Regions from separate parts of the Serratia sp. DFXYC6 genome, predicted to be linked through region 2. Evidence: predicted binding sites of a transcription regulator. Region 2 holds the regulator's gene; each other region holds the start of a gene.
The links. Region 2 encodes CRP, which controls carbon source genes, mostly activating them, when cyclic AMP is high. Its sites were predicted from a motif close to ATGTGANNNNNNTCACAT; they were not measured.
Positions count from the first base shown of each region.

Region 1 (3,279 bases), on a different contig from region 2:
TTCATCAATTCGGTGCGCCCGGCGCCCATCAGCCCGGCCACGCCGAGGATCTCGCCGCGGTACAGCGTAAAGCTGACGTCTTCAACGCCGGGGCCGGAAAGATGACTGACTTCCAGCCGCTTTTCACCACGCGGCAAATCCAGGCGCGGATATTGTTCTTCCAGCTTGCGGCCGACCATCATCTCAATCAGCGAATCTTCCTGCAGCTCGCTCACCGGCCGCTCGGCGATAAACTGCCCGTCGCGGAACACGGTCACGTCGTCGCAGATTTCAAAGATCTCTTTCAGACGGTGCGAGATATAGACGATGCCGCGCCCTTCGGCCTTCAGCTCATTGATCACCTTGAACAGCGAGGCGGTTTCGGTGTCGGTCAGCGCATCGGTCGGTTCGTCCATGATGATCACTTTCGATTCGAAGCTCAGCACCTTGGCAATCTCCACCATCTGCTGATCGCCGATCGACAGCTCGCCCACCAGCCGGTGGCTGCTGTAGCGCAGATTGAGGCGCGCCAGCAAGCGATCGGCCTCGGCGTACATGCGCTTCCAGTCAATGCGGCCGAAACGGTTGACGAACTCGCGGCCGAGGAAGATGTTTTCCGCAATCGTCAGCTGCGGGATCAGGTTCAGCTCCTGATGAATAATGCCGATGCCCGCTTCCTGCGAATCCTTTGGCCCGTTGAACGCCACCTCTTTACCGAGAAAATACTGGCTGCCGGCGTCTTTCTGGTAGATGCCGGTCAGCACTTTCATCATGGTGGACTTCCCGGCGCCGTTTTCCCCCACCAGCGCCATCACCTTGCCGGGATAAACGCTGAGGGCAGCGCCGGAAAGCGCCTTCACGCCGGGAAAGGCTTTATCAATCCCTTTCAGTTGCAGTAAAGGTTGCATAAACGCCTCAGAAAGTTACGCCGGCGCACAGGATCACGTTCGCGTAAGGCGAACACTCCCCGCTGCGGATCACCGCCCGGCTGTGCTCGGTTTGCGCTTTAAACGCCTGATGGCTGATATAGCGCACGCTGATGGTATTGCCCTGGCGTTGGCCCAGTGCGGTCAGTTCAGCCAACAGAGCCTCGTGGAGCGACGGATTCTGTTTCACGATCTCTTCCGCCAGGATGGCGCTTTCTACCTGCATCTCTTGCGTGACCGCCGCGAACACCTGCATGAAGGTCGGCACGCCCTGCGTCAACGCCAGATCGATGCGCTGCGTCGCCGCCGGTATCGGCAGGCCCGCATCGCACAGGGTGAGCTGGTCGGTATGCCCCAGCCGGGCAATCACGGCAGACACGTCAGAATTCAGTAATACGCCTTTTTTCATCTTCTCACTCCGCTAGCGAAACGTTTCGCTCTTTGGGGGAGTTTAAAAAAACGTCAGGGGAAGGCAACCCGGACAATGCAGAAGTGTGATCGTTATCGAAACGTTTCGTTCGCGCACGGAGAAAGCGCAAACAAAAGGGGCTCAGCCATGCTGAGCCCCTGTCAGGCAGATTAGATCTCGACCTGCGTACCGAGTTCGATGACCCGGTTCGGCGGGATTTCGAACTGATCCGGCGCGCGCAGGGCATTGCGGCTCAGGGCGACGAACAGTTTGCCGCGCAGGTAGAGGTACCACGGCCGCTTGGTGAGGATCAGCGATTCATGGGACATGAAGAACGACGTCTCCGACATGCGGCACGGCAACCCTTCCAGCCCGCAGCGGTGGAACACCTCCTCGACGTTCGGTGTTTCGCGCCAGCCGTAGCTGGCCACCACCCGCCAGAAGGTCGGCGACAGCTGCTCGATGGTCACCCGGCGCACGTTGTGCACGTAAGGCGCATCCTCGGTGCGCAGCGTCAGCAGCACCACGCGCTCGTGCAGCACCTTGTTGTGTTTCAGGTTATGCAACAGCGCAAAAGGAATGACGTTGGTGGCGCGCGACAAGAAGACCGCGGTGCCCGGCACCCGTACCGGCGGCGATTTCTCCAGCGAGGCAATCATCGCCTCCAGCGAGTTGCCGTGCTCATGCAGACGACGCAACAGGCGGAAACGCTCGCTCTTCCAGGTAGTCATAATGATGAACATCACCAGCGCCAGGGTCAGCGGTAACCAGCCGCCGGAGAACAGCTTCAGGGCGTTGGCAGAGAACATCGGCACGTCGATGATCAGCAAGATGGTTACGATGCCGATCGCCAGGAAGCGGTTCCAGTGCCAGTTATTAATCGCCACCGAAGTGACCAGAATGCTGGTCAGCACCATGGTGCCGGTGACGGCGATGCCGTACGCCGCCGCCAGGTTGCTGGAGTGCTCGAAGCCGATGATCACCAGCACCACCGAGATGTACAGCGTCCAGTTGATCACCGGAATGTAGATCTGGCCGGATTCCATTTCCGAGGTGTGAATGATGCGCATCGGCGACAGATAGCCCAGGCGCACCGCCTGGCGAGTCAGCGAGAAGACGCCGGAAATCACCGCCTGCGAAGCGATCACCGTCGCCAGGGTCGCCAGAATCAGCAGCGGGATCAGCGCCCAATCGGGCGCCAGCAGGAAGAACGGGTTTTTGATCGCCTCCGGATTTTTCAGCAGCAGCGCCCCTTGGCCGAAGTAGTTGAGCACCAGCGAAGGCAGCACCACGGTGAACCAGGCCAGGCGGATCGGGAACTTGCCGAAGTGCCCCATATCGGCATACAGCGCCTCGACGCCGGTGATCGACAACACCACTGCCCCCAGTGCGAAGAACGACACCTTCTTATATTCAATGAAGAAGTTGAGCGCCCATTTGGGATTCAGCGCCTGCAGCACTTCCGGGTTTGAAATGATGCTGCGCGTGCCCAGCACCGCCAACACGATGAACCACAGCAGCATTACCGGGGCGAACAGCTTGCCGACGCTGCCGGTGCCGTGCTTTTGGATAACGAACAGCAGCGTCAACACCAGAATGGAGAGCGGCACGATATAGGCGTCAAGCGCAGGCGCGGCGATTTCCAACCCCTCTATCGCCGACATCACCGAGATAGCCGGGGTGATCACCACCTCGCCATAGAAGAAGCTGCCACCGATCAGGCCCAGTATCACCAGCACCGCAGTAGTACGCGCCGAGGTATTGCGCCCGGCCAGCGACATCAGCGTCAGAATACCGCCCTCGCCGGCGTTGTCCGCGCGCATCACGTAGGTGAGATATTTGAGGGAAACGATCACGATCAGCATCCAGAAAATCAGCGACAGGAAGCCGAAAACCACGTCTGGACGAACATCGAAGCCGTAATGGCCGGAGAAACACTCTCTCAGCGTATAGAGAGGGCTGGTG
Region 1 covers NZ_JBXUNV010000005.1:6,909-10,187, forward strand. The annotation lists gene rbsA (ribose ABC transporter ATP-binding protein RbsA) at 1-887, opposite strand, end outside; gene rbsD (D-ribose pyranase) at 895-1,314, opposite strand; gene kup (low affinity potassium transporter Kup) at 1,485-3,279, opposite strand, start outside.
Region 1: the regulator CRP is predicted to act here: its motif matches at 1,398-1,415, upstream of rbsD (D-ribose pyranase).

Region 2 (3,279 bases):
TCCCCTGACGCCGGCGCATTCAACACGGAGTGACAACCATCATGTCTGCCAAACATCCCGTTATCGCGGTGACCGGTTCCAGCGGCGCCGGCACCACCACCACCAGCGTGGCGTTCCGTAAAATCTTCCAGCAGCTCAATATCCGCGCCGCCGAACTGGAGGGCGACAGCTTCCACCGCTATACCCGGCCGGAAATGGACGCGGCGATCCGCAAGGCGCGCGATCTGGGCAGACACATCAGCTATTTCGGCCCCGAGGCCAACGACTTCGGCCTGCTGCAGCAGAGCTTTATCGACTACGGCAAAAACGGCACCGGCCGTTCGCGCAAGTACCTGCACACCTACGACGAAGCGGTGCCCTACAATCAGGTACCGGGCACCTTCACCCCGTGGGAGCCGCTGCCGGCGCCGACCGACGTGCTGTTCTACGAGGGGCTGCACGGCGGCGTGGTTACTGAGCACCATGACGTGGCCAAACACGTCGATCTGCTGGTCGGCGTGGTGCCGATCGTCAACCTGGAGTGGATCCAGAAGCTGATCCGCGATACCGGCGAACGCGGCCACTCCCGCGAAGCGGTGATGGATTCGGTGGTGCGCTCGATGGAAGACTACATCAACTACATTACGCCGCAGTTCTCGCGCACCCACATCAACTTCCAGCGCGTGCCGACGGTGGACACCTCCAACCCGTTCGCCGCCAAGGCCATTCCCTCACTGGATGAAAGCTTCGTGGTGATCCACTTCCGCGGCCTGGACCAGATCGACTTCCCCTACTTGCTGGCGATGCTGCAGGGATCGTTTATCTCGCACATCAATACGTTAGTGGTGCCGGGCGGCAAAATGGGGCTGGCGATGGAGCTGATTATGGCGCCGCTGGTGCAACGGTTGCTGGAAGGCAAGAAGATCGAATAAATGCGTTGAGCGCGGCGCCGGCCGCGCTCCGCCTCGATTACGCCGGTTGGCGGATCTCGAAGCTGTGGGTTACCGTGGCGGCCTTGTTGAGCATCAGCGCCACCGAGCAGTATTTCTCCGCCGACAGGTTCACCGCACGTTCGACGATCTTGTCGGTCAGATCCTGGCCGGTCACGATGAAGTGCAGGTTGATATGGGTGAACAACCGCGGGGCTTCTTCGCGGCGCTCGGAGGTCAGCTTCACCTCGCAGTCGCGCACGTCGTTGCGCCCCTTTTGCAAGATGGATACCACGTCGATCGCGCTGCAGCCGCCCACCGACATCAGCACCATCTCCATCGGGCTGGGCGCTTTATCACCGGCGTTGCCGTCCATCAGCACCTGGTGGCCGGAGGCCGATTCACCCAAAAACGTTAACCCTTCCACCCATTTAACTCTTGCCTGCATTCTGGTCACTCCGGTTGATTTCTTAAAATCAGAGTACGCTTTCGCATAGAAACAGGCAACGTAACCTGATGCTAATCATGCTGAAGCGAGACAACACGAGACACCCGCCTTACTCTGTGCTACAAACAGAGCCGCAATAAATCTTTCCGGGACACTGCATTTCAGGGAAACGCCCAGAGAAAGGCTCCTTTACCGGTATGTTAACAGAATGTAGCTTGCAGCGCTTACGGCAAGTTAATATGCTAGAGCGACAGCGTATTTTTATGACACGCCTCAAAACTTGCCGGTAGCCCTCGCTCATAACTGCGGCTACAGGCGGGTTTTACAGGGAACTCTGACCCCTGTGACACAAGGCAGCGATAACAACAGAGGATAACAGCGAATGGTTCTCGGCAAACCGCAAACAGACCCTACTCTCGAATGGTTCCTGTCTCATTGCCATATCCACAAATATCCATCGAAGAGTACGCTGATTCACCAAGGTGAAAAGGCCGAAACGCTTTACTACATCGTGAAAGGCTCCGTCGCGGTGCTGATCAAGGATGAAGAAGGTAAAGAGATGATCCTGTCCTACCTCAACCAGGGGGATTTCATCGGCGAGCTCGGATTGTTCGAAGAAGGCCAGGAGCGCAGCGCCTGGGTTCGCGCGAAAACCGCCTGTGAAGTGGCCGAAATTTCCTACAAGAAATTCCGCCAGCTGATCCAGGTGAACCCGGACATCCTGATGCGTCTGTCCGCCCAAATGGCGAGCCGCCTGCAGGTCACCTCCGAAAAAGTGGGCAACCTCGCCTTCCTGGACGTGACCGGCCGCATCGCGCAAACCCTGCTGAATCTGGCGAAGCAACCTGACGCCATGACTCACCCGGACGGCATGCAGATCAAGATCACCCGTCAGGAGATCGGCCAGATCGTCGGCTGCTCGCGTGAAACCGTTGGCCGTATTCTGAAAATGCTGGAAGATCAAAACCTGATTTCCGCCCACGGCAAAACCATTGTCGTCTACGGCACCCGTTAATCCCCGAAGAAACGGCGCAGTCTGCGCCGTTTTTTTATCTGCTCCCTGCCATGTGGCGCCGCCTGATCTACCACCCGGAAATCAACTACGCACTGCGACAAACGCTGGTGTTGTGCCTGCCGGTGCTGTTCGGCTTGTTGATTGGCCAGCTACAGCTCGGCCTGATGTTCTCTCTGGTGCCCGCCTGCTGCAATATCGCCGGTCTGGACACGCCGCATAAGCGCTTCTTTAAACGGCTGATCGTCGGCGGCACGCTGTTCGCCTTCAGCAGCGTGCTGCTGCAACAGGCACTGCTGTGGCACGTGCCGCTGCCGGCGCTGATGCTGGGCCTGGCGCTGCTGCTCGGCGTCACCGGCGAAATCAGCCCGCTGCACGCCCGGCTGTTGCCGGCGGCGCTGGTGGCCGCCATTTTCGCCCTCAGCACGGCCGGCACGGTACCTCTCTGGCAGGCGCCGCTGCTGTACGCGATCGGCACCGTCTGGTACGGCTTATTCACCTGGTTCTGGTTCAAGCTGTGGAAAGAACAGCCAATGCGCGAGACGCTCAGCCAGCTCTATCTGGAGCTGGCGGACTATTTCGAAGCCAAATACTCGTTGCTGACTCAGCACACCGATCCGCAAACCGCGCTGCCCCCGCTGCTGGTACGCCAACAAAAGGTGATGGATCTGATCAGCCTTTTATACCAACAGCTCAATTTCCTGCCGCACGCCAACAACCTCGAACAAAAGCGCCTGCAGCGCGCCTTTCAGGTGGCGATGGATCTGCAGGAGCACATCACCGTTAGCCTGCATCTGCCGGAGGAGGTGCAAAAACTGGTGGAGCAGAGCCAGGCCGAAGCGATCATTCGCCGCAACGCTCAGGTGATCGCCGGCCGGCTGCGCGTGGTGGCGCACGATATTCTCTACCAT
Region 2 covers NZ_JBXUNV010000006.1:22,709-25,987, forward strand. The annotation lists gene AC2CGQ_RS22580 (phosphoribulokinase) at 42-911, shown strand; gene AC2CGQ_RS22585 (OsmC family protein) at 949-1,356, opposite strand; gene crp (cAMP-activated global transcriptional regulator CRP) at 1,739-2,371, shown strand; gene AC2CGQ_RS22595 (YccS/YhfK family putative transporter) at 2,422-3,279, shown strand, end outside.

Region 3 (3,279 bases), on a different contig from region 2:
GCCGAGCAGGTCCAGCACTTCCTGAACGCTGGTGGTATTCGCCAGCCGCTCGATCACGCTCTCGTCATCCAGCGCGTTGGTCAGGCTGGTGATCACCTGGATATGCTCGTTGTTGCGCGCGGCGATGCCGATCACCAGACGGGCCACTTCATCCTCTTCATCGCCGAAGCGCACGCCCTGCGGGTATTGGCAGAACACCACGCCGGTACGCAGCACCCGGTCTTTGGCCTCGATGGTGCCGTGCGGCACGGCGATCGATTCGCCCAGGTAGGTGGAGGTGAGCTTTTCGCGCTCCAGCATCGCCGGCACGTATTCCGGCTCAACGTAGCCGCCCTTCACCAGTTGCTCGCCGGCGAAGCGGATCGCCTGCTCTTTGTCGCTGGCCTGCAGGTTGAGGAACACGTTGCTCTCGCTTAGCTTGAACAGCCCCGGTTCGCCGGCCTCTGCAGCCGCGTGCGCGCCGCTCTGCGGGGCCGCTGCGGCAGCGGTGTTCACCGCCAGCAAACGCTCGACCAGATCGCCATACAGCTTGCTGTCGAGGAAGTTAGTCAGCGAAATGTGCTGGGCCTGCGGCGCATGGCGCATCGCGCGCTCGGTCAGATCGCGGTGCGTGATCACCAGATCCACATCGTCCGGCAGGCTGTTGATAGCGCTGTTGGTCACCGAGATGTTCTTCAGCCCGGCGTCGGCCACTTTCTTGCGCAGTACCCCGGCGCCCATGGCGCTGGAGCCCATGCCCGCATCGCAGGCGACGATGATTTTGCGCACGGTGCTCAGATCGCCATCGACCGCCGCCGGCGCGGCCGCGCCGCCCTTGGACTGCGATTTCATCTCTTGCACGCGACGGGTCGCGGCCTCCAGATCGTCCTCCTCTTTCACCTTGGAGGTTTTCAGCAGGAAAGCGGACACCACGAAGGAGACGGCAAAGGCTGCGCACACCGCCGCAATGTTGGCGAAGTAGGCGCCTTTCGGGGTCATCGCCAGCACCGCCAAAATCGACCCCGGGGAAGCCGGAGACACCAGGCCGCCGTTCAGCATCGTCAGGGTGAACACGCCGGTCATGCCGCCCAGGATCACCGCCAGCAGCAGACGTGGATTCATCAGCACGTAAGGGAAGTAGATTTCGTGGATGCCGCCCAGGAAGTGAATGATCGCCGCACCGCCGGCGGATTGCTTGGCGCTGCCGCGGCCGAAGAACATGTAGGCCATCAGCACGCCCATGCCCGGGCCTGGGTTGGCTTCGATCAGGAAGAACACCGATTTGCCGGCTTCCGTCGCCTGCTGGATGCCCAGCGGCGAGAAGATGCCGTGGTTGATGGCGTTGTTCAGGAACAGGATTTTCGCCGGTTCAACGAAGATGGACGCCAATGGCAGCAGGTTGTTCGTCACCATCACGTGCACGCCCGCCGCCAGCAGCTTGGAAAGCACCTCCACCAGCGGCCCGATGCCCAGGAAGGCCAGGATCGCCAACAGCATGCCGATGATGCCGGCGGAGAAGTTGTTCACCAGCATTTCAAAGCCGCTTTTGATCTTGCCGTCCACCCAGCGGTCGAAGTGCTTGATGGCCCAGCCGCCCAGCGGACCGGCGATCATCGCGCCGAGGAACATCGGCATGTCGGCGCCGACGATGACGCCCATGGTGGTGATGGCGCCGACCACGCCGCCGCGATCGCCGCCCACCAGCCGCCCGCCGGTATAACCGATCAGCAGCGGCAGCAGGTAGGTGATCATCGGGCCGACCAGCTTGGCTAAGGTCTCATTCGGCAGCCAGCCGGTTGGAATGAATAGCGCGGTGATAATCCCCCAGGCGATAAAGGCGCCGATGTTGGGCATCACCATGTTGCTCAGGAAGCGGCCAAAGTTTTGCACTTTAACCTTGATGTCTGGTGAAAACATAAAACACACCCCTATTGTTACGCGCTGACAATAGAGCGCGTGATTATTGTTGTGACGATCCAGCCGTGTTGCCGCTGTATGCGAAACGGACTCTATCACGCTGTTTTTGTCACGCGAACTTCACGAATTTTTTGTGATGCAGGTCACACACAACACCCCAACAACCCCTCATTTATGGTGATAAAGATCACATTTATGGCGTGTAAAAAAAGCACAGTGAGAAAAAAACCGCCCAAAAACCGACAATAAAGTGATTAATGTCACATTTTTAACTTGGTTGTTTGTTTTTAAATTGTGATAAACATCACAATTTATTTTTCGCTGCAGCGCCCGAACGCGACGCTCTGTTTGATCTTCCCTGTGAGCACTCATCCCGCCGGGAACTAGCGAAGTGATGAATGAAAGAAAACTACATTGCCGAATGAATGGATTAATTGAAGTGTAGTACAGAAGCCTGCGTAATAAACCAGCAAGCTATTGGAAACGCTGAGGGGAAATAAAACAGGCCGGCAATGCCGGCCTGTAGATCGTCGTAGGCGCGTTATTGCGTCACGCTTTGAATGGCTTTCTGCGCATTCACCAGGTTCTGCTGTTTGGCCACCAGATTCGACATCATGGTGTTGTACTGCGCCACCTGCTGCGCGGTGCGGAACTGCACGCCGTTGTTGTTGAAGCTGACCTGATTGCCCTGGCTCTGCAGGAAATCGCCAACCTGCACCAGATCCTGCACAAAGCTGGCGGTGGTCGGGATTGCCGGCATCAGGGCGTTGGCCGGCGCGGTGACGATTTTGTCATAGGCCTGGTTATACACCGCCTTCAGATCGTCGGGCTGTTTCAGCGCCGTGCGGGCGGTATCCGCCTGCGACTTGGCGGACTGGATCTGCTGGCCCAGCAGGTTTAACGCCCCGACCGATTGCTGCAGCGCATCGCGTTTGTTCAGATAGTCCTGCGCGGTGCGGATCTGGTTAATCTGATCCAGCGCTGGCGTCAGGCTGGCGCCGACCGACTTGGACAGCTGCTGTGAAAAGCCGACCAAAATCGCGTAATCGCCGGCATAGTTGCCGAACTTCTGCTTTTGGTCTTCGCTCAGCGTGGGGATGTTCGCCCCGCTGCGCATCACGGTATTCTGTAAGTAATCAATGAATGCTTTGCGCTGTTCCGGCTCTTTATCGCCGCAGGCGGTCAATTGCATGACCACCAACAATGCCAATACCGGTGCCAACCAACGCGCGAAACCTCTGCTCTGGATCCCTACCGCCATGTGACATAACTCCTGTTATAAACCTGCTTTTTCATTGGACTCCGCCCCTTTTTCCGCACTCCGTGCGCCTATAAGAATAGATCAACTGGCGGCGTTCCGATACGCGATTCCGTTTGCGGTGA
Region 3 covers NZ_JBXUNV010000005.1:80,371-83,649, reverse strand. The annotation lists gene AC2CGQ_RS21435 (PTS mannitol transporter subunit IICBA) at 1-1,896, opposite strand, end outside; gene AC2CGQ_RS21430 (DUF3053 domain-containing protein) at 2,438-3,157, opposite strand.
Region 3: the regulator CRP is predicted to act here: its motif matches at 2,028-2,045, upstream of AC2CGQ_RS21435 (PTS mannitol transporter subunit IICBA).